2 regions of the Fictibacillus marinisediminis genome follow, and region 1 is predicted to be linked to the other one. Evidence: predicted binding sites of a transcription regulator. Region 1 holds the regulator's gene; the other holds the start of a gene.
The links. The regulator LexA, encoded in region 1, represses DNA repair genes until DNA is damaged. The targets are predictions, from matches to a motif close to CGAACATATGTTCG.
Positions count from the first base shown of each region.

Region 2: a site for LexA is predicted at 11,026-11,039, ahead of LCY76_RS13465 (Y-family DNA polymerase). Genes of this name have one in related genera too.

Region 1 is NZ_JAIWJX010000002.1:2,023,570-2,039,338, reverse strand. It holds gene selB (selenocysteine-specific translation elongation factor) at 1-1,639, opposite strand, end outside; gene LCY76_RS10970 (helix-turn-helix domain-containing protein) at 1,776-1,994, shown strand; tRNA gene LCY76_RS10965 (tRNA-Sec) at 2,254-2,350, shown strand; gene LCY76_RS10960 (type 1 glutamine amidotransferase domain-containing protein) at 2,405-2,941, opposite strand; gene LCY76_RS10955 (DUF2621 domain-containing protein) at 3,427-3,852, shown strand; gene LCY76_RS10950 (CcdC family protein) at 3,887-4,342, opposite strand; gene LCY76_RS10945 (cytochrome c biogenesis protein CcdA) at 4,404-5,114, opposite strand; partial or broken gene LCY76_RS10940 (ABC transporter ATP-binding protein) at 5,204-5,398, opposite strand; gene LCY76_RS10935 (hypothetical protein) at 5,415-5,639, opposite strand; gene LCY76_RS10930 (YneF family protein) at 5,955-6,167, opposite strand; gene sirA (sporulation inhibitor of replication protein SirA) at 6,248-6,688, opposite strand; gene tkt (transketolase) at 6,826-8,823, opposite strand; gene LCY76_RS10915 (iron-sulfur cluster biosynthesis family protein) at 9,004-9,288, opposite strand; gene LCY76_RS10910 (DUF896 domain-containing protein) at 9,395-9,634, opposite strand; gene LCY76_RS10905 (YneB family resolvase-like protein) at 9,679-10,335, opposite strand; gene yneA (cell division suppressor protein YneA) at 10,343-10,624, opposite strand; gene lexA (transcriptional repressor LexA) at 10,777-11,397, shown strand; gene cysI (assimilatory sulfite reductase (NADPH) hemoprotein subunit) at 11,463-13,181, opposite strand; gene LCY76_RS10885 (assimilatory sulfite reductase (NADPH) flavoprotein subunit) at 13,208-15,022, opposite strand; gene LCY76_RS10880 (LysR family transcriptional regulator) at 15,258-15,769, shown strand, end outside.
Region 2 is NZ_JAIWJX010000002.1:2,527,763-2,543,531, reverse strand. It holds gene LCY76_RS13530 (tripeptidase T) at 1-798, shown strand, start outside; gene LCY76_RS13525 (MarR family transcriptional regulator) at 949-1,455, shown strand; gene LCY76_RS13520 (DNA polymerase IV) at 1,572-2,765, shown strand; gene LCY76_RS13515 (phosphatase PAP2 family protein) at 2,817-3,467, shown strand; gene rnz (ribonuclease Z) at 3,469-4,404, shown strand; gene LCY76_RS13505 (glycerophosphodiester phosphodiesterase) at 4,418-5,197, opposite strand; gene LCY76_RS13500 (hypothetical protein) at 5,301-5,456, opposite strand; gene proC (pyrroline-5-carboxylate reductase) at 5,516-6,364, opposite strand; gene LCY76_RS13490 (MBL fold metallo-hydrolase) at 6,778-7,743, shown strand; gene LCY76_RS13485 (SDR family NAD(P)-dependent oxidoreductase) at 7,747-8,535, shown strand; gene LCY76_RS13480 (glycosyltransferase) at 8,730-9,974, shown strand; gene LCY76_RS13475 (HAD-IIB family hydrolase) at 9,937-10,683, shown strand; gene LCY76_RS13470 (YqzH family protein) at 10,726-10,923, opposite strand; gene LCY76_RS13465 (Y-family DNA polymerase) at 11,101-12,360, shown strand; gene LCY76_RS13460 (YolD-like family protein) at 12,382-12,714, shown strand; gene LCY76_RS13455 (HPr family phosphocarrier protein) at 12,754-12,999, opposite strand; gene LCY76_RS13450 (TVP38/TMEM64 family protein) at 13,148-13,798, shown strand; gene LCY76_RS13445 (HPr family phosphocarrier protein) at 13,852-14,136, opposite strand; gene LCY76_RS13440 (DedA family protein) at 14,276-14,851, shown strand; gene LCY76_RS13435 (efflux RND transporter permease subunit) at 14,907-15,769, opposite strand, start outside.

The DNA.
Region 1 (15,769 bases):
CCTTCGGCATTCCAGCCTGCTCGTAAAGCTGATCAAAAGGATCTGACTCAATTCCCTGCTGAAACATCCTTTGCTCCAACTGTTGGTAACGCACTTTCCATTGATTTGGAATCTCCGGCTGAAAATTGATTTGTGCGATCAGATTCTGATTTTGCCGCAATGCAGCTTCATGGAGCAGTTCTTTTAAAACAAATTCAATCAGCAAGGCAGGATATCCTTTGAGCCGCTGCAGAAGTTCAGCTTTATCCAACCCTTCCCGCAAAGGATATTGCTGATGAAAGCGAGCTGCTTCTTCTACGATCCTGCTTTTTATCTCCGAAACGCTCTCTGACAGTGCATATTGTTCTGAAGAAACCTCAACGATGTGCTTTTCAGCCAGTAAACGCTGTAGATGGCCAGGCAGGACGGCAGGGATGCCCGTCAATTTTGCCATCTCATCTACGTGCAGCAAATGATGTGATTGCAGGTGCCGGATGATCCATTCTTCTGGTGCACCCTCTTTTTTCTCCTTCAGGAATGCAACAGTCTCCTCTCCAAACCGGTATTTTCCACCATTTGGATCGATTACCTCGCCGCCGCCGATCGTTTCTTCAGGTGAAGGCCGCCTCAAAATGAACCGGTCACCCCGCTTGGCTATGACCGGGTGGACTAACCGAACCTGACAATAGGCAGCTCCCGCTTTTTCAGTAGATTCGTTTCTGTCAAAGAATACGATCTTACCCATGATTTCTGTAGTTCCTATGTAAAATTTGATGAGCTGGCGCTGCTTGATCTTCTTATGATTCTTGGTTAACAGCAGCATGATGTCCAATGTATCCGTAACTTGATACTCTCCCGGAGAAAAAAGAACATGCCCTCTTTTAACATCCTCATGCTTGATCCCCGTGACATTCAGGGCGGCCCTTTGTCCCGCCAGGGCATAATCCACTTGTCTGTTGTGTATTTGCAGCTGCCTTATTTTTACTAAATCCCCGCCCGGCTCCATTTGCAGTGTGTCACCGACAGAGGCGGAACCTTCTAAAATCGTTCCTCTTACAACCGTTCCTTGACCTGCTACAGTAAACGAATGGTCGATCGGCAGCCGAAATGGACCGCAAACATTTTTAGCGGTTACGTTGTCCGTCATGCCGAGGAGTTCCTTCTTCAGTTCTTCCAACCCTGTTCCTGAAAAGCTGTCGACAAAATGAACAGAATGATTAAGGAATGAGAAGCTCTTCATCATCTCTTCGATCTCTTCGAGGAGCAATGACTTCCATTCATCATTAACCTTATCTGCCTTGGAAACTGCACAAACTAGATCCGTGATTCCCAGAAATTGAAGAATTTCAAGGTGCTCAACGGTTTGCGGCATAATTCCTTCATCTGCTGCAATCACAAGGATGACTATATCAATTCCTGCTGAGCCAGCAATCATCTGGCGGATGAACCGTTCATGCCCAGGAACATCAATGATTACAGATTGGATTCCATCACCGAGGTAAAAAGGAGCGATACCGGGTTCAATTGTAATGCCCCGCTCTTTTTCCTCTTTTAGCGTATCAGTATCCACACCGCTCAACGCCTTCGTCAGTGCCGTTTTCCCATGGTCAATATGGCCGGCAATTCCAATCGTAATATGCTGTGCTCCGATCGCAGACACCTCCCTGTATTTTCTCTTTCCTTTATCCTATCGTACCATTTTATTTGCAGACAGGCTTCTGCGGTGAAGCTTTATTCGGGTGAAACTATCTATTCCATATCCATTGTGTTATACTATTTAAAAGTGAGGTGGCGTTTTGAACGTTTATAAACCTAAAAAAAGCAATCTGAAATCTTTAATTGCTGATAAGAACATGAAGATCCAAGCTCTTTCAAAAAAAACCAATATCTCTGTTGACCAGTTAAACGATTACCAGTCTAAAAAAGTAATGAGTCTAAGCAATGCTATGACCATCGCAAAAGAATTAGATTGCCAGATTGAAGAACTTTATGACTGGAAGATAGTAAAAGAGTGAAATTTTCACTCTTTTTTTCCTTTTTGTTTGTTACTCAGGGCTGAAGCAATACTTTATTACGAATTAGGGAGAGAACCAACCTGAAAAATAATCTGTTTGCCGCCGGTGAATCCGTAAAAATTAAAGCTACCGATGAAATGGTCACTGTTTTACGATGCAAGTTTATTAAGAACATGAAACGCTATTCTTACATTGTGAAAGAAAATCCTTCAACATTCTACTTTGAGGAAGAACTTGTTAAGAAATAACTTCCTTCCACGGGGCCAGAAGTGCAGCTGGTGCTCGCCTGGGTCTTCAACACCTCTTGGGGGGCGCGTGCCGTCTCCGGTGGGTTCGATTCCCACATGGTCCCGCCATTGAAAATAAATGAACCTAATATAAAAGAAGACGGCAGATGCCGCCTTCTTTTTTTATTGTTCGTTATACTCACCGGCCAGTACATCAGCAAATGCTTTCACATAGGGCGGCAGGTCTGGCGGACGGCGGCTTGAGACCAGGTGGCCATCAACGACTACTGCTTCATCCAGCCACACTGCCCCGGCATTCTCCATATCATCCTTTATCCCGGGTGTGCTCGTTACTTTTTTACCCTGAAGCATTTTTGCAGAGATCAGGACCCACCCGGCATGGCAAATTTGACCGATGGGCTTTTTATGAGTTTCCATATGCTGAACGATTTCTATAACCTTTGAAAAACGTCTCAGTTTGTCGGGTGCCCACCCGCCTGGAACGAGTAAAGCATCATAGTCTGAGGGATCAATCTCGTCAAATGAAGAATCCGATTCTGCAGGGACTCCGTATTTTCCTTTATAGGTTTCTCCCGCTTTCTCCCCGGCAAGATCGACTTGAGCTCCTTCTTCCCGCAAGCGCAGAATAGGATACCATAATTCCAGATCTTCAAACTCATGATGTACAAGACTCAATACCTTTTTGTCCGCTAACCGCATGTACGGCACCTCCAAAATAATAGATTACTCTCTGTCCGATAATGTAACGTGAGTTTCAAGGTGAAGTCAAGCCATCCCGCTTGCTGCCATGATCATTATTTCCCAGCATCCATAAACGGTAGGGAGGTATACTTCTTTTTCCAGCAGGTTATCCAAGCGTTTATGCACACATGAATATTTATGCAGGCTTAGTTATCCCAGGTTTATCCACAATTTAAAGTATTTACAGTTATCCACAACAAGGCCTGTTATAGTGTTAATAACTTTCTGTACCAATGAACAAACTGTTATAGTTCCTTTTTTGAACTGTTATAACCCTGTGGAGGATGTCATTTTTTGTCGTATAAATTATTTCCCGTAATCGATCTTTCCCTCCCCTCTTCACACCCTTCCAGATGTTTATTGATTTCCTCCTGTTTCTCAAGATATAATTGTTAGAGAATACATAATAAGGTTGAAGAAACCTATTGATCGGGGTGGACAGCATGTCTGCAGGTTTTTTTCTATTCATTGCAGCCTGGACAATATTTTTAATCTCAATGTTTGCGATCGGCGGTTATTTTATGTTTCGAAAGTTTTTGAAGCGGCTTCCGAAAGAAGACGGAAAATCAATCTTGGACTGGCAGGATTACTATATCCAGGAGACGATCCATTTATGGACTCCGCAGCAAAAGGCCTTTTTGGAGGAACTCGTCACACCTGTTCCCGAGCTTTTCCGTGATGTTGCCCGTGAAAAGATTGCAGGAAAAATCGGCGAGCTTGCCATACAGGAAAAAGCATCTGTGATGACGCAGGATCTTATAGTACGGGGATACATTATCGCTACACCGAAAAGAGATCATAAATGGCTCATCAAAAAGTTAAACGAAAAGCACATTGACCTCTCTCCCTATAAGAGCCTTTTAGGATAAAAAAAATCGATCACCAGTTGGTGATCGAGTTTTTTTATGATTTCAGCACTTTTTGATATCCGAAATACATCGCCACTCTCCAGGGGAGAATCATCCCAAACGCCACGATAAAAAACAGACCGCTCGTTTCTGTATAGGAGATCTGATGGCCAAGGTACGTCTTCATCGCCATACGTATGAGGAAAAGCGCAATCAAAATCGCTGCAAAAGCTTTTGAGCGGATAAGATAGACCTCCCCTCCCCTCTTTTCAAACTTGCTTGTTTTTATAAGAAATATGGAAAAGAGACAGCCAACCAGGAACGCCTCCCCTGCCTCCCACCAGGTAACTCGGAACTCAGGAAATGCAAACATGAGAAACCCGGTGGACATGAAAAAAGGAGGAAGTATAATCTTTTTAAGGGAGGCAGGTTTTTTCGTAGCCTTCAAACGTACAAAAATAACGGTGACAGCCATGACGGCTGCCAGTATACTGCTTGCAATAAAAAACAAAATCTTTTCCTTCTTTCTTCTTCAGATGGCTCAAAAAATTGTTGTTGTTTTTAAATCCTTCTTAAAATCCTTGAAAGCCGCCAAAAACGCGATTTACGAGAAACGAAGTGAACTTGGTCATCCAGTCAAAGTATAACATGACCCCCATGGCGACCATAAGAAAACCGCCAGATTTCATTATTTGTACATTATATCTCTTGATGCTGCTCAGTTTATCCAAAAAGAAACTTAAAAAGAAAAAAGGAACCGCAAAACCAAGAACATAAAAAGCCATATACAGCATGCCCGCTCCTGGATTGGACACGGCCAGAGCGATCACTGCTCCTAGAATCGGGCCTGTACAAGGTGTCCATCCTGCAGAAAAACCGATACCGATCAAGATGGAGCCCATGTATCCCGCAGGCCTGTTTCTGAAAGCCAGCTTTCTGTCTTTCATTAGAAACGCCGGCTTCAATAAGCCTAAAATGATCAAGCCAAAGATGACAATGATAATTGCTCCGAACTGGCGAAGAAAATCCTTGTATTCAACAAAGATATTGCCGATGAATGAAGACGATAATCCTAATACGATAAAAACAATCGAAAAACCGAGTAGAAAATAAGCCGTATGCAGCATGGCTTGTTTTCTTTTCATTCCTTTTTCTTCTTTGATCTCCCTGACTGAAATTCCTGTGATATAAGAAAGGAAAGCCGGATAAAGCGGCAGGCAGCACGGGGAGATAAAAGACAGTAAACCAGCTCCAAAAGCCAGCCATATATTCAAGTCTGCCATCAAGTCTACTCCTCTTTATGTAATACTTTTAGTTTATAGATTTAAAACCGCTTGTTCAATGAAAATGAAGAAAAATTCCTCAGGGAGGATCATCTCGCATCATAGGAGAGCTTTCCTTTTTGCTGAAGGGAATACATTTTATGATATAAGCCTCGTGCTTCCACCAGTTCTTGATGAGTTCCTCTTTCCACAATCTCTCCCTGATGAAGAACAAGAATCAGATCAGCATCTTGAATAGTGGACAGACGGTGAGCGATTGCGATCGTCGTTCTTCCTGCCCTCATTTTCTTTAATATGTAACTAAGATATATTCTCCGACAACTCTTCCTCTAAATCCACTTTAACAGCAAATATTTCAGCTGCAGCTGAATCATTTCCTGGAGCATGAATTACCATCTCAACCTTGTACAGATTCTTATTGTCAGTTAAGTATTCTCCCTGTGATGGGACAGTTTGAAATTCGTAATATCCAGCATCTCCATGGTCTTCCCCTTTAGAGTATAAATGCAAATAAATTTTTATCATAGAGTTCCCCCATCCTTAACTAACTCCCTTTTCTCCCTGTAAAGTAAAACCTATACGTCTAGCCGACTCGGCTCTATATCTACTCCATTCGATAAAAGGGATTAATTTCCTTTGACTGAAAGAAGATCCTTTTTCAATTGCTAATAATACTCCTCCATTAATCTTCTAATTTCATTAAAAAAACCACCCTTTCTGCTGAATCTTGGGCAGAAAAAGTGGTAGTTGTCGTGATATAAGAAAAATTAACCAATGACTTAAGGAATGATCAACTGATTAATCTTAATTGATGAAAAAAGCCTGCTGTTACGGGCTTTTTTACTTCATCTGGTTGTTCATTGCTTTCATCATCTGATTGATTTTCTTTTGGGACGGCTTCTGACCCATTTGCATCATCATCACACGCAGCATGTTTTCATTGATTGGTGGATTCTTTTGTAGGTAATTCATCATGTATTTGCGGGCAATGAAAAATCCAATTGCTACTCCTGCAAGAAGCGCTAAAATGCCCACAAGGATATAATAAAACATAGTAAAACTTCCTCCTTCGTGTTGTCTAGCACTAGTTTACTATAAAAAGACAATCAGTTACAAGATACACGCCAAAATATTTATGACCCATAGCCTGTCCTAGCCTTTAACGGATTCAGCCAGCCATAGCGGTAATACTTAAAATCCATCGCAAAAAAACAGCGTTCATACTTTCGTATGTTTTCAAAAATGGCTGTTTCCGCCTCAAAACTGCCTACGCTTTGAAGAAGCATATAACGTTCTGAAAAACTGAGCCGAGCAGAGCTTTTTTCACACTCCAGAAGGAAAGAGTGGACTTCCGCCTGAAATCCTTTTGATGAGAGCAGCATCTGTTTTATAAACGATTGAAGAGGGTTCAGCTGAAGCGGAGAGGTGATGTACAGGATTTGTTTCATCAATACTTCTTTTTGCTGAGTAAAGGTTTTGTATTCTTCCAAAAACAGCTGAAAGAGTTTGATTTCTTTCCCGAAATACTCTTCGGCAACATCTTCCTTTATCTTATAGATCAAATACTCTCTCAAAACCGCCACCTCTCTCCCTTTTTTACAATTAGTATAATGGATTCTTTACAAAATACTTGTCTTATGCTGGAGCATGAGGCCACTTCTTTTGTCGAAAAAGAAACCCCGGAGCATATTTTCTCCGGGGTTTCTACAGCTTATTTATTCAATAAGGCTTTTAATTTATTAGAAACATTTTCGACCGTAAAGCCGTACTCAGCAATAATTTTTTCTCCAGGTGCTGAAGCACCAAATTTGTCAATCGCTATTGTGTCACCATCCAAACCAACATATTTGTGAAGGCCTTGAGATGCCGCCATTTCAATACCGAGTCTTGCTCTTACCGATGAAGGAAGAACGCTCTCTTTGTATTCTGAAGATTGCTTTTCAAAACGATCCCATGAAGGCATAGAAACAACAGAAACTTGGATACCCTCTTGTTTTAATTGTTTCTGTGCTTCGATCGCCAAGCTGACTTCAGAACCAGAAGCGAGCAGCAATGCTTGAGGTGTACCTTCAGCTTCAGAAATAACATATGCACCTTTTTTGACATTCTCATATGCACTTTCTTTTGTGCCTTCTAGAATCGGAAGGTTTTGTCTTGTTAATACTAGAGCAGTTGGCTGATCTACACTTTCAAGAGCCAGCTTCCACGCAGCAACAGACTCATATGCATCTGCTGGGCGGATGACAGAAAGTCCAGGCATCGCACGGAGTGACGCAAGCTGTTCTACCGGCTCATGGGTAGGGCCGTCTTCACCAACTGCTACACTGTCATGGGTAAATACATAGGTTACTGGAAGCTTCATGATGGAAGCCAGACGGATTGCCGGGCGCAAGTAGTCTGAGAATACGAAGAACGTTGCACCGAATACTTTCAGTCCGCCATGGAGCGCCATTCCGTTAACAGCTGCTCCCATCGCAAATTCCCTTACTCCAAACCAGATGTTGCGGCCGCTGTAATTTTCACGGCTGAAGTTTGTTTCTCCAGTAAGCATCGTGTTGTTTGATCCTGCAAGGTCAGCAGACCCTCCAAACAACCATGGAATATTTTTTGCAAAAGCATTCAATGCTTTTCCTGAAGAAGCCCTTGTCGCAACAGCTTTATCAAATTCAGGAAGATTCGCATCAAAGTTTTCTGGTAATTTGTTATCGATCGCTGTTTTTAATTGAGCTGCAGCTTCACTGTGCTCTTTTTCATAGCGTGCAAATAACTCATTCCATTCCTGTTCTTTCTTTATGCTTTCTTCTTTCAATGAAGCAAAGTGATCACTTACTTCATCAGGTACGAAGAAGTCTTCTTCAAACACCCAATTGTAGGCTTCTTTTGTCAGTTTTACTTCATCAGATCCAAGAGGGGCACCATGAGAAGCTGATTTACCGGATTTGTTAGGAGAACCGTATCCGATTACTGTCTTTACTTCGATTAACGTCGGATGTGAAGTATCCTTTTTTGCTTCTGCGATCGCATTTTCGATCTCTTCAAGGTTTGTTCCGTCTTCTACACGAAGTACTTGCCAACCATATGCTTTAAAACGGTCTTCTACACTCTCAGAAAACGAAAGATGAAGATCTCCATCAAGAGAGATATCATTTGAATCATAAAGAACAACAAGTTTTCCGAGTCCAAGGTGGCCTGCAAGTGACGCAGCTTCAGCAGATACACCTTCCATTAAGTCCCCGTCTCCGCAGATGGAGTACGTATGGTGGTCAACAACTTCAAATCCATCTTTGTTGTAAGTTGCAGCAAGATGGCGTTCTGCCATTGCCATACCTACAGCCATCGCGATCCCCTGTCCAAGCGGTCCTGTAGTAGCATCTACACCAGCCGTATGTTTGTACTCAGGATGCCCTGGCGTTTTACTTCCCCATTGGCGGAATTGTTTCAAGTCTTCCATGGACAAGTCATAGCCTGAAAGATGGAGCAAGCTGTAAAGCAGCATGGAGCCATGCCCTGCAGATAACACAAAACGGTCACGGTTAAACCATTCAGGATTTTCCGGGTTGTGGTTCATGAATTTCGTCCAAAGACTGTAAGCCATCGGTGCAGCACCCATTGGCATACCAGGGTGTCCAGATTTGGCTTTCTCAATGCTATCTATAGCCAAGGTACGGATAGTGTTGATTGATAATTGGTCAATTGAAGCAGTAGACATTATTTAATCATCCCTTCATCTACATATGTAAAAGATTTCTCGATACCATCATAAACATATTGCACATTTTATACAAGCACAATGCCCACCAATAGTGTCCCATAAAATCTATCTTTGATACAAATAAAAAAACCTGCATTATAACTTTATAACTCTTTGTTATAATACAGGTTCCTTTATTTAGTTTAACGCAGGGAACTCACAATAAAAGATATCTTCCCCTTCATCGTAGTCCAGTTTCATATCATCTACGAGCCAGCGGTCATCCGGTTTAATACAAAATTTCAATCCGCTTACTTCCTGAATATCATCACCGTCTGCCGGCTGAGCCGGGATTACGCCTAATGAGTATCCGCCGTTGCTTGCACTGCCGGCATATCGCGCATACAACCGGAGCGCCTCACCTTCATTAAGATCGATCTCACTATACAGTCTGACCACTGAATCCGTTATTGAAAAGGCCAAGGTGTTCTCCCCTTTCACAGTTGTTATATAACAGTATATACGAAATTCTGAATTTTGCAACAACAAAAAAGCCTGATTTCTTTGAACTGAAATCAGGACTTTTTCCTTAATGCTTCATATTGTTCTGGCTTTTTTTACTTTCTTTTAGTTTATCCGGTGTTACATCATTGCCTTCCGGGTCAATGATCTTCAATGAATGCAATCTATTTTGAAAAGAAGTTCTGACGTTTTTCAGATACTCCTCCCTTAATTGCTTTTGTTCTTTGGCTTCTTCTGTTGATAAACCTTCTTGTTTAGATTTTTTGGCAAGAAAATTTATCCGTTCCAGTTTATCTGGTGTAAGCATGGAACACCTCTCCTTTTTCTTCGATATTCCTATCGTAACGAATATTAAGTAGAGTTTCCAGTCGGAGCACTTTCTAAATACTCCTTATACCTGCGGTGAACTGTCGCTTTTGATGCTTCATATCCAAAACCCCTTAGCGTAACGGCAATTTCTGCAAACGTAAGGTCCATTCCTCTAAGCCGGATGATTTCATCAACCGGAAGCACCTTCCGGTCTCTTCCTCCATGATGGATGTTCTTTAAATTCTTTTGTGGTTTATAGCCTTTTTGAACAGCCTTCCTCATTCCTCTTTTTATCTTTAAGTTATGTAGCTTGCGCTGATATTCCTCTACAACGGCAACGATTTCAAGCACCATAGACTCTGCTTCGGAAAGATGGTATTCCCCTTGGCTGCTGAAGGTATAAACTTTAATGTTCCTCTTCTGAAGTTCGTGAAGAAGAACGATCTTGGCGTTCCCCCTGCCCAAGCGGGTATCATCCGTTACAAGAAGAACATCAAATTCTTCGTTTTGGGCCCGCTCGATCACCTCAAACAAACCATCCCGTTCCAGGCTGTATCCGCTTTCTCTATCTTTTATGACAGAGACAATGCCAAACCCATGGCTGACTGCCAGCTGTCTCAATTCATCTTCCTGCCGGGATAAAGAGGATGTCTGCTCTTCCTTTTCGGTGCTTACTCTGCAATAAATGATCGATTTCAATTGTGCCTCACCTGTTTTCTTCTGCCTTGATCGGTATTGTTAATTTCTGTCCTGGGGTAATGGTTCCTGCCTGTATTCCGTTATTCTTTTCAACCCAGTTGACAAATTCCCAATTTGAACCTTTGTCCTTCGTATATTCTTCGGCGATCTCCCAAAGTGAATCACCTTTATTAACGGTAATCTCCATATATTCTCTGGATCCTTCTGCGTGAGACTGATAAGCGAACATAATAAAACCTGCTGCAACAATAGATAATAGCATAAATACCGGTGAAAATCCCTTCATCATATATCTCCCCTTTGCGAATATGTGTTCTTATTAATTTTCATTATAATAGGAACACCTGTTCTTTACAAGGGTTTTTTTCGAACTTATGTTTGTATATCTTGTTCCTGCATGCTATACTTTTTTCAAGAGTATTCAGTGAATGAGGTGTAATCATGACAAAATTATCCAGAAGGCAAATCGATATCCTGGACTTTATTAAAGAAGAAGTAAATGCGAAAGGCTATCCACCATCAGTCAGGGAAATCGGTGAAGCAGTTGGACTGGCATCAAGCTCAACCGTACACGGCCATTTATCCAGACTTGAGAAAAAGGGGCTGATCAGGCGTGATCCTACCAAACCCAGGGCCATTGAAGTGCTCGGCCTCGAATCAGATCAGATCATAACCAGAACGCGATCCGTTAATGTACCGATCATCGGTAAAGTTACCGCGGGTTCACCGATTACAGCAATCGAAAACGTTGATGAATATTTTTCATTGCCAGAACATGTTGTAGGCGACGATAATGTTTTTATGTTAACTGTAGAAGGAGACAGTATGATAGAAGCTGGCATCTACGACAGGGACCTCGTGGTAGTCAAGCAGCAGCCAACAGCTGAAAACGGTGACATCATTGTGGCCATGACAGAAGAAAATGAAGCGACTGTAAAACGCTTTTTTAAAGAAAAAGACCACATTCGCCTGCAGCCGGAAAACGCCGCTTTATCTCCAATTTTGCTGCAAAACGTGACCATCCTTGGTAAAGTAATCGGTGTATATCGAACACTTCAATAAAGAAAAGCAAAAAACAGCGACCCCGCAAGCATGGCAGGGTCGCTGTTTTAGTTATAAGGATTATATTAGTTATGAAAGTTTGTACCGTCCGTCGTTGCTTCTATAATGCCCGCACGAATCACAAAGTCTCCAAAGTGTTCGCCTTCTTCGCGTTCTTTCGCAAATCTAGGGAACAGCATCTTCAATTCTTTTAAAATCTCTTCCTCTCCTATGTTTTCACGATACATTTTGCTTAATCGGCTGCCGTCAAACGCTGCACCCAAATACATGTTATATTTTCCTGGCGCTTTACCGATAAACCCAATTTCACCTAGCGCATGGCGGGCACATCCATTGGGGCAACCCGTCATCCGAACGGTAATCTCTTCGTTTCTCAAGCCGTTTTCTTCAGCTATGTTATCAATCTTGTTCATTAGCACCGGAAGATAGCGTTCTGCCTCCGCCATGGCTAGACCGCAAGTAGGAAGGGCTACACATGCCATGGAATTGCGCCGGATCGCAGAAACATTTTGGCTGTCGAGCATTCCATACTGTTCCAACAGCTCTGTAATCTCTTGTTTCTTCTCTCTCGTAATATTGGCAATTATAAGGTTCTGGTTGGCGGTCAAACGGAATTCCCCTGTATGGACCTTAGCGATTTCCCTTAAACCGGTCATCAGCTTGTAGTTTTCAAAATCCGCGATACGGCCGCCTTCAACAAACAGAGTAAAATGCCAATTCTCCTGCACACCCTGTACCCAGCCATACCGGTCTCCATTATCTTCAAATGAAAAGTCTTTCGCTACATCCAGACTCCAGCCTAAACGGTTTTCCAGCTCTTCTTTAACGGTTTGAAGACCTAACCGGTCGACTGTATATTTGAAGCGGGCGTTTTTACGCTGTGAACGGTTTCCATAATCTCTCTGAATGGTAATGACTTTTTCAGCCACCTCAAGAACCTGGTCCGGTGCGCAAAACCCAATCACTTTTGACAACTGCGGATAGGTTGCTTTATCTCCATGTGACATTCCCATGCCTCCACCAATGGACACATTAAATCCAATTAGCTTCCCATCTTCTACGACGGCGATTAAACCGAGGTCCTGTGAAAAGACATCAATATCATTGGAGGGTGGAACTGCAATGCCGATTTTAAATTTACGCGGCAAGTAAAGCGGTCCGTACATCGGTTCAACTTCTTCCGTTTCTGGAGTGCCTGCTACTTTTTCTTCATCCAGCCAAACCTCGTGGTACGCTCTCGTTCTTGGCAAGAGATAATTACTGAGTTTTTTGGACCATTCATACACTTCAGAATGAACTTCTGATTGATAAGGATTGGAGATGCACATCACATTACGGTTTACGTCACCGCAAGCTGCAATCGTATCGAGCATTGATGCATGGATCTCCTGAATGGTCCTTTTCATGTTCCATTTTAAAATGCCGTGCATTTGAAACGTCTGTCGTGTGGTTAATTTTAATGTTCCATTACCATACTTGTTGCCCAGCTGATCCAAAACCAGCCATTGAGAAGGCGTCACGACTCCCCCTGGCAATCTTGCACGGAGCATGAACTGATAAGCTGGTTCAAGCTTTTGTTTCTGCCGCTCCGTACGAAGGTCTCTGTCGTCCTGCAAATAGCTGCCATGATGCTTCATGAGGCGGTTATCATCATCCGGGATACCTGCACTGATCCGGTCAAGCATCACTTCCTTCAGCGTACCTCGTAAATAATTACTCTCTTCTTTTATGCGTTCCACATCACTCGGTTTGCCTTCCGGTGCTTTTAATAATGGGTTTGACATCTGTTTAAACTCCTTTCTGTTGCCGGTCAATACACGTCACGCTGATAACGTTTTTCCTTCTGCATGCGGGCCACGTACTCTTCCGCTTGTTCATGGGTCATGCTGCCTTCATTTTCAATGATTCCGATCAGTGTCTGATGAACATCATGGGCCATGTTTTTCTCATCTCCGCAGATATATAAAACAGCACCTTCTTCTAACCAATGGAAGAGTTCTTTACTGTGTTCAAGCAGACGATGCTGTACATATACTTTTTCCTCGGTGTCACGGGAAAACGCCACATCCATTTTTGTCAGCACCCCATTCTCCAGCCACTTTTGCCATTCTGTCTGGTAAAGGAAATCAGTGACAAAATGCTGTTCTCCAAAGAACATCCATGATTTCCCTAGTGCACCTGTTTCCTCACGTTCTTGCATGAACGCCCGGAAAGGCGCTACTCCTGTTCCAGGTCCTACCATAATGATCGGTGTTTCACCGTTCGCTGGCAGTTTAAAATTCTGATTGTGCTGAATGTAAACTGGAAGTGTGTGCCCTGGCTCCAGCCGTTCAGCACATAAAATGGAACAAACGCCGCTGCGGCTGCGTCCGAAGGATTCATAACGCAAAGCGCCGATGGTTAGATGAACCTCGTCCGGATTGGCATTCAGGCTCGAAGCAATCGAATACAAACGAGCTGGCATTTTACGTAAAATGTTGACAAAGTCCTGTGGTGAAACGGCCCATGGGCCAAAGTCATGAACGAGATCCAGAAGATCACGGCCTGAAAGATAACTTTTCAGCTCGCTCTCATGCCCAGCAGACATTAGTTCATGCAGTCTTTCATTTTCAGTTAACTGTGCTGCCTGCTGAAGCAGCGGCTTTGTTAAAACTGTAATTTCAAAATTGGCGATAAGCGCCTGCTTCAGAGCTGCCACATCACCCTGCTTGTTCACTGTTACAATTTCTTCAGGATTCCAATGTAATTCCTCAAGAAGCAAATCAACCAGTTCCGGATCATTTTCAGGGTAGATTCCAAGACTGTCACCCGGTTCAAAAGATAGATTCGACCCTTCAAGCGAAAGTTCTAAATGGCGGGTCTCCTTATTCGAGCCGCGTCCGTTCAAATTAATATTTTCCAGGACCTCTGCATGAAATGGATTGGTCCGGGAATACGTTGCCTCTTCGGCTAGGGTTGCTGAAGCCTCTTGAAAAGCTTCACTTGCAGTCTCTCCTTGTGCCTCATTTAAGCCTAATATTACTTTTGAAAGCCATTCTGCTGCCGGCTCATCATAATCGAGATCGCAATCCACACGCGGTGTCAGGCGTTTACCCCCAAGCTCTTCCAGGACCTTATCAAAATCTTTGCCCGTCTGACAGAAAAACTCGTAGGAACTGTCACCTAGTGACAGGACTGAAAAACGAAGATCTTCTAGTTTTGGAGCTCTTTTGCCATGGACAAATTCATGGAACGAAATCGCATTATCCGGCGGATCTCCTTCTCCATGTGTACTAACAATGATCAGCAGGTTTTTGAGTTTCTTTAGCTGATTCGGTTTAAAGTCACTCATGGAAGAAACCGTTACCTCATAACCTTTCTCTTTGAGAGCTTTACTGCTGTTATCCGCAATGCCTTGAGCATTCCCGGTTTGAGATCCGTAAAGGATGGTTACTTCTTTAGAAACGGGCAAAATGGAGCCGTGCTTTACAACAGCTGCTGGTCCCCTTGGTGCTGCAAGTGACTGAGAAGCCGCTAAGTAACCCGAAAGCCAAAGCTTTTGTGCTTCAGTTAACGTCGGTATCAGCTTGTTAAGGAGCTCAGCTTGCTCCTGATCGAATGGACTGTTTGTTGCCTGAAGTTGCAATGATAACACCTCACATTGAAATATAAAACTTTATTTTCCGTCATTTCACTTTAAAAGTTTCCCTCTAGGTTAAGACTAAATTATTTCTATCCATTAACTCGGTTTTAATCTTAAAAATAGTCAGAACCCTTAAAAAATTTATATCCTCTACTTTACCTCAGTACAAAACATTAGTAAAATACATATTAATTATCGTTATCATTAAGATTACTAATCATAAAGGATGTTTTAAAAAATGTATTTTGATGCATTAAAAACGTTCGTCACCCTGGCCGAGGTAAAAAATTTTACAAAAACAGCAGAACTTCTTCGGATGTCTCAGCCGAGTGTCAGTTTGCATATTAAAAATCTGGAAAAAGAGTTTCAAACCAAGCTTTTTCTCCGCTCACCCAAGTTTCTGCAAATTACGCCTACAGGTGAGATATTATATGACCGGGCAAAACTGATCCTTACGATTTACGAACAAGCCCGGCAGGAGATTGGAGAGCACCATACAACGATTAAAGGTGAGCTGAAGATTGGGGCCAGTTTTACAATCGGAGAATATATCCTCCCCTCACTTCTTTATGCGCTGCAAAAACAACACAAAGAGCTTCAGCTGCAAGTGCTGATTGGAAATACGGAAGAAATCGTTGGATCCGTGCGCAACTACAAAGTGGATGTTGGATTGATTGAAGGGCAAACAAACGAAAAGGAGCTTTCTGTCCATCCATTTATGAGTGATGAACTTTTTATCGTTTCTTCCCC
Region 2 (15,769 bases), 500 kb from region 1:
AAGGCAGGCCTCGCAGCGATGCTCGAAGCCGTTAAACTTTTAAAGGAACAAAATATTAAACACGGAGACATCCAGTTCATCATCACAGTTGGGGAAGAGTCAGGGCTTGTAGGAGCGAAAGAACTTGATCCTTCCCGATTAACCGCAAAATTCGGTTTCGCGCTCGACAGTGACGGCAAAGTCGGTGACATTATTGTTGCAGCGCCGACACAAGCAAAGCTGATGGTTGATATCTATGGAAAGACAGCGCATGCCGGTGTTGCTCCTGAAAAGGGTGTATCAGCCATTACAATCGCTGCAAAAGCCATTTCTAAAATGCCGCTCGGAAGAATTGATGAAGAAACCACGGCTAACATCGGAAGGTTTGAAGGAGGCACACAGACCAATATCGTTTGTGATCATGTGGCCATTTTGGCAGAAGCCCGTTCTCTCGTAACAGAGAAAATGGAAGCTCAGGTTGCTAAGATGAAAGAGGCATTTGAAGCAACGGCTTCTAAGTTCGGTGGACGTGCTGAAGTGAATGTGAAAGTCATGTACCCTGGATTTAAGTTTAGTGATGGAGACCATGTCGTTGAAGTGGCTAAGAAAGCTGCTGAAAGGATCGGACGTTCTCACCGCTTGCTGCAAAGCGGCGGCGGAAGTGATGCGAATGTGATTGCCGGCCATGGAATTCCAACTGTTAACCTTGCTGTAGGGTACGAGGAAATCCACACTAAAAATGAAAAAATGCCGATCGAGGAACTGGTGAAAACAGCCGAGATCGTGGTTGCAGTCATTCAGGAAGTAGCAGGAGAGTAGAGCTAAGGAGCCGGCCATGAAAGGTCTGGCTCCTTTTTTGTTACGAACCTTCAAGTCGAGGTTGACATAAATAGCTCGAATTAGTATATTTGGTTGTAGTTTAATCATGGAAAAAAATGTCTAAATAGGATGGGAAGCCGGAGGGATTGGATGAGTGAACTTGCGAACATGCATATGATGATGAATTATTTGCGGGGAGTGTACAAGGTTCTTGAAGATGAATGGCAAAAATCAGCGAAGTCATTGGGATTGACTCAAGCTGAACAGCACATTCTATGGATTGTATCCTTTGAACGAGAGGCGACGATTTCCCGCATAGCACACCTCGGATTATGGGATGTTTCGACAGTCATGCAGGTTATAAAACGCCTGAAAGATAAAGGCTTAATACAATTATTGAAAAAAGATCATGATCGGCGAATTTCGTACGTAACGCTTACGGAAGAAGGTGCAAAAAAACAGCAGATGTCCTCTAAAGGCAGATACTCAGTGTACAGTTATCTGCAGGCCTGGAGCAAGGATCATGGGAACCAGGAATTTCTGGTGCAGCTTGTAAACTTACATAGGGATATGAATGAGCATTTCCACGGAACAGAATACGTGGAATGGATTGAAAACACAGGCAGGCAGCTGCGGGATATAGTGGAGACAAGGTGAATAAACCTTGTCTTTTTTATGGTGTGAACCCTGTGATAGTGAACGGCTTTCGCTTTTCTTATGTTCTCTCATTTCATATAATGGGAAAGGAAAAGGATTGAAGGAGATGGAACAACATGGATAGGTCTGCCAATATAAAACGAAGATTTATCCTGCATGTCGACATGAACAGCTTTTATGCTTCTGTAGAAAGTATGATGGATCCCACTTTAAAGGGAAAGCCTCTTGCGATCGCCGGCAATCCCGAAGAGCGCCGCGGCATCATCGTAACCTGCAGCTATGAAGCACGTAAGTTTGGAGTAAAAACTACGATGCCTCTGTGGCAGGCAAAAAAACTTTGTCCATCTCTTATCGTCTTACGGCCGGATTTTCAAAAATACAGGACGATGTCTCAGAAGATGTTTCAGCTGCTTCGGGAATATACTGAGCTTGTTGAGCCTGTCTCAATTGATGAAGGATATCTTGATATTACGAGGATATCCATGAGCCCTATCGAAGCTGCCGAGGAAATTCAAAACAGGCTGTATCATGAACTGGGTCTTCCTTCCAGTATAGGGATTGCACCGAATAAATTTCTTGCGAAGATGGCTTCAGATATGAAGAAACCTATGGGGATTACCGTCTTGCGAAAGCGGGAGATCCGGCAGATCCTCTGGCCGATGACCGTAGGTGAAATGCATGGGATCGGAAAGGCCACAGAAGAAAAACTAAAAAAATATAATATTCATACGATCGGTGACCTGGCAAAGGAAGACGCGTACAGTTTAAAACACCGCTTCGGAAAAAACGGAGTGAGGATGTGGGAGCGTGCGAACGGGATCGATGACCGCCCAGTAGACCCGGAGCGCGCCTCAGAATTTCAATCCGTTGGCAACTCGACCACTCTGGCTGAAGATGTGAGTGATGAAACGGAGCTTAAACGCGTCTTTTCAGTTCTGGCTGATTCTGTTGAACGCCGGATGAAAGGGAAGAAAGTCGTCGGTCAAAATCTTCAGATCGTGATCCGGTATGGAGACAGGAAGACGGTTACGAGAAGCAAGACACTGGAGAATCCCTTTCATGATAAGAGTGAAATCCTGGAACATGCCTGGTCCTTGTTTACAAAACACTGGAACGGTGAACCTGTACGGCTGCTCGGCATTACGGCCGCGGATGTTATCCCTAAAGAAAAAGCCTATAAACAGATGGACTTGTTTACTTTTGAACAGGAAAAAAAACGGGATGATGTAAATCGATTAATCAGCGATATTCAAAAAAAGTTTGGTGATCATTCCATTATTCGAGGCAAACTAACAGATGATCCATCATAGCTATAGGTTGTAGACAGCTTTTTTATCGAGCCAAAGGCCGGGTGATTATAATTGAAGAAAAGTATCCATCTGCCATACTTTCTTGGATTTTTGTTGCTTTTTATTTTCTTTTTTCTCCTTGCAGCCGTCTATCGGGAGGCTGGCGTAAAGAGACTGGATCAGACGGTGATTGATGCAGTAACGGCATATCAGCCCCACGAGCTGACCCGAGCTTTTATAGTGATCACAAACAGTGCAGCAAGGACCAATGAATTTATAGTGCTTGCCGTGTTCTCTGCTTTTTTTATTTTAGGGAGGAGAAGCTGGCTTGAACCGGTAATCCTGGGGAGCTGTTTGTTTGTCATCCGTTACGGAAACGCTTTTCTTAAAGGAATCTATGAAAGAAAGCGGCCATCCCTCCATCGTCTAGTTGATATCGGAGGATATAGTTTTCCGAGCGGACACGCCATGATCTCCATCGGTTTTTTTGGACTGTTATTCTACCTTCTTGTGAGACAGGCTAAGCATAGTTGGGTGCGGCGTCTTATAACCGCTGGGGGATGTGTTTATATCGTGCTTGTCGGATTAAGCAGAGTCTATCTTGGTGTGCATTATCCGAGTGATGTGCTGGCAGGATTTCTTGCGGGAGGAAGCTTGCTCCTTTTTTTCATTGTCACTTATCGCCTCATGATTTCTATTTTAAAGCATGAAAGGAATAGCTGATATGGAACTTCATTTTCTGGGAACGGGAGCCGGAATGCCTTCAAAGGAAAGGAATGTTTCTTCGGTTGCCCTTAAATTCCTGCAGACGGGAGGAGAAATCTGGCTCTTTGACTGCGGAGAAGCTACACAGCATCAAATCCTGCACACTTCTCTAAAACCGCGTAAGATCAATAAAATTTTTATTACTCATCTGCACGGAGACCATCTATTCGGTCTGCCGGGCCTGCTGGGAAGCCGCTCCTTCCAAAATGGTGAAGAGAGTCCGGTGTCCATATACGGACCAAAGGGAATAAAGGCCTTCATCGACACTTCTTTGAACATAAGCCAGACGCATCTTACCTATCCGATTCAAGTGATAGAAATAGATGAAGGGCTGATCTGTGAAGAGGAAGGCCGTCGGGTATATGCCAAGAAACTTGAGCACGTGATCCCTTGTTTCGGTTTTCGCGTAGAAGAGCAGGCACAGCCTGGAAAGCTGGAAGCCGGCTTGCTAAAAAAGATGGGCCTGCCGCCCGGTCCTTTATATCAGCAATTGAAAGAAGGAAGGGATATTACTCTGGAGGACGGAACGGTGCTCAAGAGCAGTGAATTTGTTTCCCCTCCTGTTCCTGGCCGGATTGTCGCTATCCTTGGCGATACGAAATACTGCGAGAATGCGGTGGAGCTGGGAAGAGATGCTGAGGTACTTATTCATGAGGCTACTGTTCTTCACGAACTGGCTGAAAAGGCAGCGGAATTCGGCCATTCTTCAGCCAGATCGGCTGCTGTTACCGCCAGACGGGCAAATGCAGCTGCCTTGATCTTGAACCATATCAGTTCTAGATATCATAAAGAGGAGAAGACTCTTCTTTTAAAAGAAGCACGGGAAGTCTTTCCGAATACGCAGATTGCCGATGACTTCAGCGTCTTTCCAATTGAAAAACTCAGCAAAAAATGAGCGGGCAGCCCGCTCATTTTTTTTTTAACTTATTATACATTTCAAGGATTAAGCTTTTTTGTTCAGTAATTTCTCCATTTCTAACAGCCAACGCCACATCGGGTACATCAGTGATGATGGCATCCACCCGCCAATTCATTAAATAATGCATCCATTTTTCTTGATTGACCGTATAAGGCCTGACCCGTATCCCATGCTCATGAAGGCTTTGCAGGATCACGGGATGAAGGCTCTTAAATTGAGGATGCACACTCAGCGAACCCATGCTTCTTGCATAGTTCCATGGCTCGTAGATGGCCGAAGAGTAGAGGGGAGCAATGTCAATGTAAGAGTCCATGCTCCTTAATTGCACAAGGCTGTAATGGTTAAAAGATGAATAGATCGTTTTTTCTTTCATTCCATAAGCATTTACGAGATCGTATACTTTTTTCTCTAAATCTTCATACATCACTTTGTTATTCTTCAATTCTATATTGAGAAGCAGCGGCTTGGTACAGATCCATTGCAGAAACTCTTCTAGTGTGAGGATCCGTTCATTTTGAAAGGTTGGAGAAAACCAGCTTCCCGCGTCCAGCTGTTTAATTTCAGCGAGCGTGAAATTTTTTACATATCCTTTTCCGTTGGTTGTCCGTTTGACCGTATCATCGTGAATGATGACAGGAACACCATCGCTTGTTAAATGGACATCAATTTCAAGTCCGTCTGCGCCCATTTCATAAGCCCGAGTGTAGGAGGCCATTGTGTTTTCGGGGCATACCTTGCTTGCGCCCCGGTGTCCAAAGATTTTTGTCATAGCGGGAAAAACTCCTTTCCTCTTTATATTTTACCTTTAAATAAGCAGGTCAAACGTTCTAAATCCAAGAAAAAAACAAGCCCATTTCCTTTCAGGGGCTTGTTTAGGTGGCTCGCGCCGATGTGCGTTCGATGCTCATATCATTTTTTACGATCCATTTTATAAAATCTTTTTCCTTTTTTGTCAGTGGCCGTGTAAGAAACTGCTCAAACTCTTTAAACAACAGATTGTACCGCTTGAATTCTTCTTGATCAAGCATCTTATACCTCCCGTTGCTGCTCTATAGTCGTTTTATTATAAAATGAAATAACAGAATTGTCAAACTATTCCTTCGGAAGAGGGCGGGGTGTACATTCTCCCGAGCTCTTCTGAGCGCTGTGCGGCACGCTTGACGCATGATTCAATCGCTTCTTTTACTTTAAAATGGTCCAGCATTTGAATTCCGGCTTCGGTGGTTCCACCCGGACTGGTTACCTTTTGCCGAAGCAGCAAGGGATGTTCGTCGCTCATTTTCAGCATATGGGCAGCACCCAACAGGGTCTGCGCGATCAAATCCCTTGCCTCAGTTTCACTGAGATTGAGCGAGGAGGCTGCCTGCTGCATCGCTTCTACTAAATAATAAACATAAGCGGGACCGCTTCCTGCCAACCCGGTTACTGCATGCAGGCTTTCTTCTTTCAAGCAGGTGGTCGTTCCGATGCAATTAAAAAGCTCTTCGGCCTGTTTTACATGTTGCTCTTCGGCATACTTTCCAGCGGCGAGGCCGGTTGCAGAATAACCGATCGCAGCAGATGTGTTCGGCATCGCCCGTATGACAGGGGCATCCGTATGAAGCAGAGTGGAGATGTGATCTGTTGATATCCCGGCAAGTACTGAAATGATAAGGTGCTGTTTATGGATAGCGTCCCTGATCGAGTGCAGGGCGTCTTCAGCATCTTTCGGCTTCATAGCAAGGATGAGGATTTCTGCCTCACTCACTGCATCTGCGGCTGAGGCGGAAATTTTTATCTCATACTTCCTTTGCAGTTCAAGAAGTCTTTTTGTGTTCATTCTGTTTGCGGCAATGATCTGTTCAGGTGAGGCCAGCTTGTTGGCGATCAATCCTGAAATCATTGCTTCTGCCATGGCACCTGCTCCGATAAACGCGATTTTTTTATACACGGCAATCCCTCCAACTTAGGTTAACGTAAAAACGCACTCCTCGATCCTTGGAAAAGGACGGAGGAGTGCGGTCCGCGGTACCACCTTAATTGGCTTGGTAAAAGCCCAGCTTATCGCCTGTATCGAAGGCATACGATCAGGTTCAATCCCTGATGGCTCGGGGGATAGGTTCATTCATTTCGCACTGCTGGAATCTTTCAGCCGGTGGATTCCATTCTCTTTCAGCCGTTTAATGAATTACTGGTCCCTTTCAGCGCCGTGTTCAGCGTTCAGTTATTACAACACATTATGCAATGAGTCAGTACAGTATGTCAAGTTTATAAAAAAGATAATTTTGAATATTTACTTTTTTATAGTGCTGATCTTTTGCTATACTGATTGATATATATATATGCATGAGAAGAGGTCAGGTGAAAATGTTGAACCAGTATATAATAACCATCGCGCTTCCGACACCGTTTCCGGTAGGGGATGTCAATGTCTATCTCATACGGGGAGAAAAGCTTACCCTTGTTGACTGCGGACCAAAAACGCCTGAGGCATGGAGCATCTTTCGAGAGAAACTGGCGGAGAACGGGCTGGAAGAAAACGATATTGAACAGGTGATCTTTACCCATTATCACCCGGACCATGTCGGTCTTTATTCATACTTTACGAGCCCGGTGCCTGCTGTGCTCGCAAGTTTAGAAGAAATACCCTATCTCAGCCAGCAGCAAGAATTTTTTGTACATAGAAATCAATTTTATGAGGGGTTTTACAAAAAAATGGGAATGCCGGAAGAAGCCGTCCGGTTTGAACATAGGAAATTAAAGAAGTATCTTGAGCTTTCTGCTGTGGTCCATGCTTCCCCGGCGTTATATGAAGGAGAAGAAGTGCCAGGGCTGCCAGGGTGGACAATCATGAAAACACCGGGCCATTCTCCAGATCATCTTTCTCTGTTTCATCAAGAGAGCGGTATTATGATTGGAGGGGACTTTTTGCTGCAGCGTATTTCGTCCAACGCACTCATCGAGCCTCCCCCTCTCACGAAAAGAGACCGGCCTAAACCGCTGCTGCAATACCGGGATTCACTTAAGACGGCAGCCGAACTCCCCATAACCGTCATCCTGCCGGGGCATGGCCTTCCAATCTCCAACAGTTCTGAGTTGATCGAAGAAAGGCTTGCACAGCAGAACAACCGGGCGGATGTCCTATGGGAGATGCTCGCCGGGCATAAGACGGCTTATGAATTAAGCAAGCTTTTATTCCCGAGGATCTATCAAAAGGAACCTGGGCTTACTCTCTCGGAAACCGTGGGGCATCTTGATCTGCTTGAAGAGGAGGGAAGGATTCAAGCGGAGGACATACAGGGTATTATTTATTACAAGCGGGCAGAAGGAGCGTAAGATATGAAGGATTTAAAAGGAAAAACGGTGGTTATCACAGGGGCTTCCGGAGGGCTTGGAGCCCGGATCGCGTTTGATGCGGCAAGCCTTGGTGCTAAGCCGGTGCTGATCGCCAGAAGCCTGGACAAACTAGTGAACGTAAAAAAAGATCTAAAAGAACATTTTGATGTGGAAGCGCTGATCTATTCGCTGGACGTTAGCAACGCAGAAGAGGTGAAAGCGGTTTTCGCAGAGATCACTCGTACGGTTTCTGTCGATGTTCTGATCAACAACGCTGGATTTGGAATATTCGACTACTTTATTGATGCGGACCTAAACGATCTTTCCAGAATGCTTCAGACCAACGTGGTCGGCCTGATGGCTTGTACACAGGCAGTGCTGCCGCAAATGCTGGAACGGCGTTCTGGCCATATAATCAATATTGCGTCACAGGCAGGAAAGATATCCACACCGAAGTCGAGCGGATATGCCGCTTCTAAACACGCTGTTCTTGGCTTTTCAAACGGATTGCGGATGGAGCTCGCAAACAGTGGAATATGGGTAACAGCCATCAACCCGGGGCCGATTGAAACGAACTTTTTTTCCATCGCAGACAAATCGGGTTCCTATGAGAAAAACATCAAGAAGTGGATGCTGTCCCCGGAGTATGTTTCTAAAAAAATCATTTCGGCGATCGGCCGTCCTGTCCGTGAGATCAATCTGCCTCTTTGGATGAATGCAGGCAGTACGCTTTATCAGCTTTTTCCCAAGCTTGTAGAAAAGCTTGGCGGAAATGCATTCAAACAAAAATAGACAATAATTATATTATGTAAACAAGAAAGATGCGTATATTAGCGCATCTTTTTTCTTTTCCTAAACCTTCACAAAAAGGAATAAAGTCTTAATTTAATAGGACTAAAGAAGCTATTTTGGTTTGTCTGAGGAGAGAACGGGTATAAGTAACTTACACGTTATAGACCGCAACAATAGAAAGAGGGGTAGCAGTTATGAATAAAAAAGTTTTATTTATATCAGACCATGGAGACCCGCTGGCAAAACTGGGCGGAAAGCAAGCTGGAGGACAGAATAATTATGTGTACCATTTGGCGCTTGCCATGGAAAATAGGGGATGGGATGTTGATGTCATAACCCACTGGTGTGATAAAGATGCTCCTCAGACGGAGGCATTTGGAAAACGCTCTAGAGTTATCCGCATCCAAGCCGGTATCAAAGGCTTTGTATCCAAAAATGAAATGTTTCAAATACTGCCCGGCTTTTTTAAAGAAATCGAGGAACTTGTTCCTGTTGATCAATATGATATAATTCATACTCATTACTGGCTGTCAGGGATATTAGGCCGCCAGCTTCGCAGAAAGTACAATATACCGTTTGTCCATACTTCACATTCCCTTGGAGCAGCTAAAGAACGGGCCACAGGAGAAAGGGATGAGCGCAGGTTCCAGTATGAACGAACCATTCTCCGTTCCGCTAACCGCGTGATCGCCACGACCAACAGCGAGAAAAGCCTGATCCATGACTTTACTAAACAGCCTGCACCTGTTGATGTCATTCCAATCGGTGTATCTCCAACTTTTTATCCTTTAAACCAAAAACCCGCGATAAAACAAAAATTGGATGTTCACGGCCCTCTCGTGTTTTATGCCGGCCGGCTGGAAGAAACCAAGGGTGTTGAAACCCTCCTCAAAGCATTCAGATACTTGATTCAATGGGGTGACGTCCCGTCAAACACTAGACTGATTCTTGCTGGAGGACAGAAAGAAGAGATCGGTGATGATCAGCTTCCCATTCAGGAAAAACAGCGTTCCTGGGTGAAAGGAATTGAGCGTTATGTTCAGTTTGTAGGGCCGAAAAGCCAGGAGCAGCTGGCGGAATACTTTAACGCTGCCAACGTTGCTGTCGTGCCTTCCTATTATGAATCGTTCGGAATGGTGGCTGCAGAGGCACAGGCATGCGGATGTCCAGTGATTGCCTCACGTGTCGGCGGGCTTCAAAATGTGGTGGTTGAAGGAGAAACAGGGCTGCTCGTCAACCCAAAAGACGCTCAGGATTTGGCGCTCACCCTGGAAATTATTTTAAACAATGACATCATTGCACAAAGGCTCGGCAAACAGGCATCCTCTCTTGCCGAACGCGATTACCGCTGGCCGAATGTGGCAGCGAGGGTAGAGCAGGTGTACGAGGAGGTTCTGTCAGGTGAAACGAGAAAACGTTACACATCTTTTAGCTACTGATCTTGACGGAACCTTGGTGGGAGAGAAGGAACTGACTTCTTTGCTGTTTGATTATTATAAAGAACGTCCCTACAATGTGCAGCTCGTTTATGTTACAGGAAGACACTATGCTTCTACCATGGAGCTGATCAAAGAGGAAGAGCTTCCGATGCCTTCCATTCTCATTTCGGATGTTGGTACGGAAATGTATGACTTGAATGATCCAGAGCTTCATGAGCGCTGGAAAAAAACATTGGAAGAAAAGTGGAATCCCGCTGAAATTTCTCGCATCGTCCAATCCTGCAGCGGCTTAACGCCTCAATCGATTCCATCCGTGCATCGGCTTTCCTATTTTGCAGAAAGCGATGAGGCGGTTGAGGAAGTGAAACGGAAGCTGAGCGGCAGTTCGGTGCCGTACAAGCTGATTTTCAGTTCCGGAAGAGATGTAGACATTCTTCCGCCAAATGCAGGGAAGGGAGAGGCGCTATCCTTTCTGCTTCGGGAAAAAGGCTGGGAGAAAGCAAATGTATTAGTTGCCGGCGATTCCGGCAATGACCGTGATATGATTACACTTGGATATCCGGCTGTCGTTGTCGGAAACTGCCAAAAGGAATTAAAACAGCTGCCAGACCACCCTATGATTTTCCGTGCGCAAAAGCATTGTGCAGGCGGAATTCATGAAGCGTGGGAGCATTTCTTTGAAAAAACTCCAGTTAAAAATAGCATATAAAGCAAGCACCCCCCCTATAAACCTCGCTTATAGGGGGGGTGTTTATTCTTTTGTAATAAAGCTGTATACGACATCTTGAACCGTCAAATAAGGATCTTCTGCTTCTTCAGTTTGAAGTTCTTTTTTTACTCGTTCCTGCAGGAGAGCATAATCCTTTTCAGTATAAGGGATGGCCTCTTTCTCGTAAAAATAATCCAGCAAAGCCTTTTCCAGCCATTTGCGCAGCAGCTGATTCTCCATTCTGCACTTCCTTTCCTCTCCCAACAATGTAGCCTACGTATGCTTGCCGGTCAATGGATTTTTTAAGCCGGAAAGCTCCCTGAAAAAATTTCCATTGAGAAGAGAACATATATTCGGTTAAAATGGGTATACATAATAAATGAGAACGAACGTTTGCTTTTGGAGGGGTGAAGGAAGTTGATCGATTATTCTATGATTCAAAATCGTTCAATTCTGTGCATGGACATGAAAAGTTTTTATGCCAGCTGTGCGGCTGTGCGCTTAGGGCTGGACCCGCTGACCTGTTACCTTGCTGTAGTAGGGAATACAGAGAGGCAGGGAAGTGTGGTCCTGGCTGCTTCTCCTTGTCTGAAAAGAGATTTTGGAATAAGAACCGGAAGCCGGCTGTTTGAGATTCCGAAAGACAGCCGTATTCACATCGTGGATGCCCAAATGGCTTTTTTTCTACAGCGTTCCATGGAGATCACGCGCCTGCTCAATCGGTTTGTTCCAAAAGAGGCCATTCATACTTACAGTGTGGATGAAAGTTTTATTCAGGCAGACGGGACAGAACGCCTGTGGGGAGGCCCGGTGCAGCTGGCCCAGGCCATCCGGATTGCCATAAAAGAAGAGTTCGGTCTGCCTTGCGCCATCGGAATCGGGCCGAACATGCTGATGTCTAAGCTCTGTCTGGATTTGGATGCGAAGAAGAAAGGCGTGGAAGAATGGACGTATGAGGACATTCCGGAGAAGCTATGGAAACTTTCTCCCTTGAGCAAGATGTGGGGCATCGGTTCCCGTGTGGAACGGACGCTTAATCTGATGGGCATTACAACCGTAGGCGACCTTGCCCATTATCCGCTGGAGCTCTTGGAAAAAAAATTCGGCGTGATGGGAAATCAGCTTTATTATCATGCGTGGGGAGTGGACCTCTCGGAGGTGGGGGCTCCCATCATGCAAGGCCAGATCAGCTATGGAAAAAGCCAGATCCTCCTTCGTGATTATACCGATCCGAAAGAGGTTCAGCATGTTATTTTAGAAATGTGCGAAGAAGTGGCAAGGCGGGCCAGAACAGCGAAAAAGGCAGGGAGAACAGTCAGTCTGGGAATCGGCTACAGCAAAGAAGAATGGGGCGGGGGTTTTTACCGTTCAAAGACCGTAGCTGAACCGACTAACATTACGATGGAGATCTACCAGGTGTGCCTGGAGCTCTTTCATACCTTTTATGAAGGAAAGACGGTCCGTAAAATCACCATTGCTCTATCCAATGTATGTGAAGATAACGAAACGCAGCTCAGCATCTTTACACTTGAGCATCCTAAAAAGCGAAAGCTTGGATACGTGATGGACGATATCCGCAGGAAATACGGCTCCAATGCTCTTCTCCGGGCCGTTTCCTATACGAGCGGAGGAACGGCTCTGCACCGCAGCACCCTTTTAGGCGGCCATAAAGCGTAAAACCAGAATGGAGGGACTCTAATGATCAAAGACCGCGGAAGCATCAAATGGACGGCAATGATGCTGCCTGAGCACGTAAAGCAGTTAAGGGACTGGGAGCGGGAAGAGGCGTGGCTTGAGAACACTGAGCTTGATGAACAGCAGTTGGAGGAAATGAACCAGCAGATCTTTTTGGCGATGGAAGAGGCAAGGAAAGTAGCCGTCCTTTGCCGTAAACCCCTTGGTGAAAAAGCAATACAGGGCCTCATCCATTACTATGACCCACATCACCGTCTGCTCAGGATAATGAATGCTGAAGGAAAGAGACAGGATGTTCCTCTCGATGCCATCATAGGGATAGAGATGGATGTTTAAAGACACATAAAAAAGCCAGCCTTATAAAACAAGGCTGGCTTATTCGGCCTCAGCAAACAGTTCAGAGGCCAATAATTTTTTCTGCAGGGAGTCAAGATTCGCTTCGCTTGAAATTTCGATTTCTTGCCCTGGCTGTATGGATAATGCGATAAGACCGAGCAGGCTTTTTCCGTCGGCTGTCTTATCTCCTTTTTTAACATACACGGCTTCTTCATAACTTCCCGTGAACTGGACGAATTGGCTTGCGTTTCCGGCATAGATTGGTTTTTTCGCAATAATTCTCAAGTTAATCTCTCTCCCTGCATATCCTTTTTATACAGCTTATGAAGGGTGAATAGAGAAATGTCATAAAATTTATTTTAAATTAAAGTGACTTCTATCGGAAAATAAAGGAAAATATAGAAAGTAAGATGGTGGAGAGGAGCAGTAAAGAGTGATTCGCAATAAAAAAAGAATAATGAACTATTTAATTATATTCAGTTTGGCAGGCTGCCTTTTATATATCAACCATCGGTATTTAAATTTAACGCCGGAGCGGTTTAGAGGCTGGATTCTGTCGTGGGGAGTTTGGGCTCCAATCGTTTATATCGCTTTATATGCCTTCCGGCCGTTTGTGCTGTTTCCATCATCCGTGTTTGCAGTGACAAGCGGCTTGGCCTTCGGGTTATATTGGGGGTGTCTGTATACATACCTGGGATCCTTGTCAGGCGGACTCATGACGTTTTTAGCAGTGAAATGGATCGGCAAAAAAAGCGTAAAAAAGGAATGGAAGGGAAATTATCAGAAGATCCAGGAGGGCATCAAGCAGCGTGGATTTATTTATGTACTGATCCTCCGCCTCCTGCCGATATTGAATTATGATCTTGTGAGTTACTTGACGGCCGCGGCAAACGTCAAGTTTAAAGATTACGCGGCAGCCACGGCCATCGGAATCATACCGGGCACATTGGCATACACCTACATAGGAGCTTCAGTGGCGAATACAGGGATGAAGGAAATTTTAATTTCATCCATCATCATCATTACTTTGATTATTCTTCCGGTTGTAACAAGGAAGAGATGGCAAAAAAAACTGGGCCTCTAGCCTCTCTCATGGAAAAAGAAGCGCTGAATGGCATTAGCGCTTCTTTTATATGTTTATGTAGTCGCTTTGGAAGGGAGAAGCTGATGAAGAAGCTGCTGGATGGCCGAATCAGCATCGGCCCCCTCGGTGATCAGCAGAAAAGATTCACCTTTTCGGAGCATCATGAAAAACGTAACAAGGCATGTTAATTTTTTCGCGTGCAGGGTGACTCCGTTTTTACATAAAAAGACGTTGGACTGAAACGATCTGGATATTTTTACGAAATCCGTAACCTTTTGAATGGTGAATTTAGAAGCGTCACTGGTAATGGAGACGGTTTTTGAACAAATCTTTTTCATATATAGGATCCTCCTGAAATGGATTGTAATAGTTATCTACAGCGTATCTACCCTGTAATAAATCGTTTCAAACCAGGTGAGATTGAAAACATCAGGAAAGGGAATAGTGAGGGGGAGAAAGAAGGAGGAGGATGCACGGATGTTTGAAATGATCTTTCATTTTTTAAAAGAGTTGGGAGCGGTCGGGCTATTTATCGGGACCGCCCTGGAGGCTTCCTCGATTCCTTTTCCCGGTGCGCTGGTCATTCTGATCTACGGATTTCTGCTGAAGCCAAACCTGATCGAGAGCTTGCTTCTGGCATTGGCAGTAAGTGCCGTATACACCATATTCAGCTATGTACCTTATATGATAGGTTATAAGCTTGAAAGCAAGATGAAAGAGAAGTTCAACGAGAAGAAAGTAGAGAAAACGAAGAAAGTGTTTAAAAAATACGGAGAGTGGAGCATTGCTCTTTCCCGGCCTTTGGGAATCGGAAATTATGTTTCCTACGCAGCAGGGATGAGCAAGGTCAATCGGTGGAAATTCGGCGGGCTGACCTTTATCGGCATCTTTCCTTTAGCAGTTGCCATGCTGTTTTTAGGCAGGCTGGGGGAAGTCAAGACCGTTAATCATGTGCTGCAGGCTTCACAGTCCTATATTCTTGCAGGGGCAGGAGTCCTACTGGTTGGTTTTTTACTGTATAAATTCGTTTATAAGAAAAGGAGGGCAAGCTAAACAGCAGACACATAAAAAGCGGAAACCGCTCAGGTTTCCGCTTTTTAGATAACTTTTATTGGTTTTCTCTTTGCTCTCTCTTTGCCTGTTTTCGGAAAAAGAGTTCATAGAGAACAGGAACAATGATCAAGGTCAGGAGGGTGGAAGTGGTCAAACCTCCGATCACAACGACCGCAAGTCCTTTTGAAATTAACGTTCCGGAAGACGAAGTCAATGACAGCGGGATGAGGGCAGCAATCGTTGCGAATGCGGTCATCAATATCGGGCGAAGACGTATTTTTCCGGCTTCGAGCAAGGCCACGCGAATGGTCATACCTTTATTTTCCCGGTTTTGGCCAATCCTGTCGACAAGGACAATGGCATTGGTGGTAACAATACCGATCAGCATCAGGATACCGATCATGGCACTGACCGAAAGCGGCTCATCCACAAGGTAAAGGCCGCCGATGGCACCGACCGGAACGAAAATCAGGGATGAAAGAATGATAAATGGAATCCGGGCACGGCCGAAAGTAACCAGCATTGTCAAGTAAACCAGTCCCACGGCAACCGCGATGGCTAAACCTAACTCCTTAAAGGTTTTCACCGTTTCTTCACTTCCGCCACCGCCTTCAGTTGATACATTCTTCGGCAGATCCACTTTGTTCTCTACATTTTTAATAACGTCTTGTGTAACCCCCTGGACGTTATTGCCAGGTACTTGGGCAGATACTTGCGCATACACTTTGCCGTCCAGCTTTTGAATGGCAGTTACAGCGTCAATATCTTTAATTTTTGCTACTTCAGAAAGAGCAACCGGCCCTTTTGTTCCAAACACTTTTAATTTTTTAATCTGATCCAGTGAATCCGGTTTTTTATCATACGTAAGGCGGACATCACTTTCTTTGCCGTTCAGTTCAAAATTTCCGACAGAAGCAG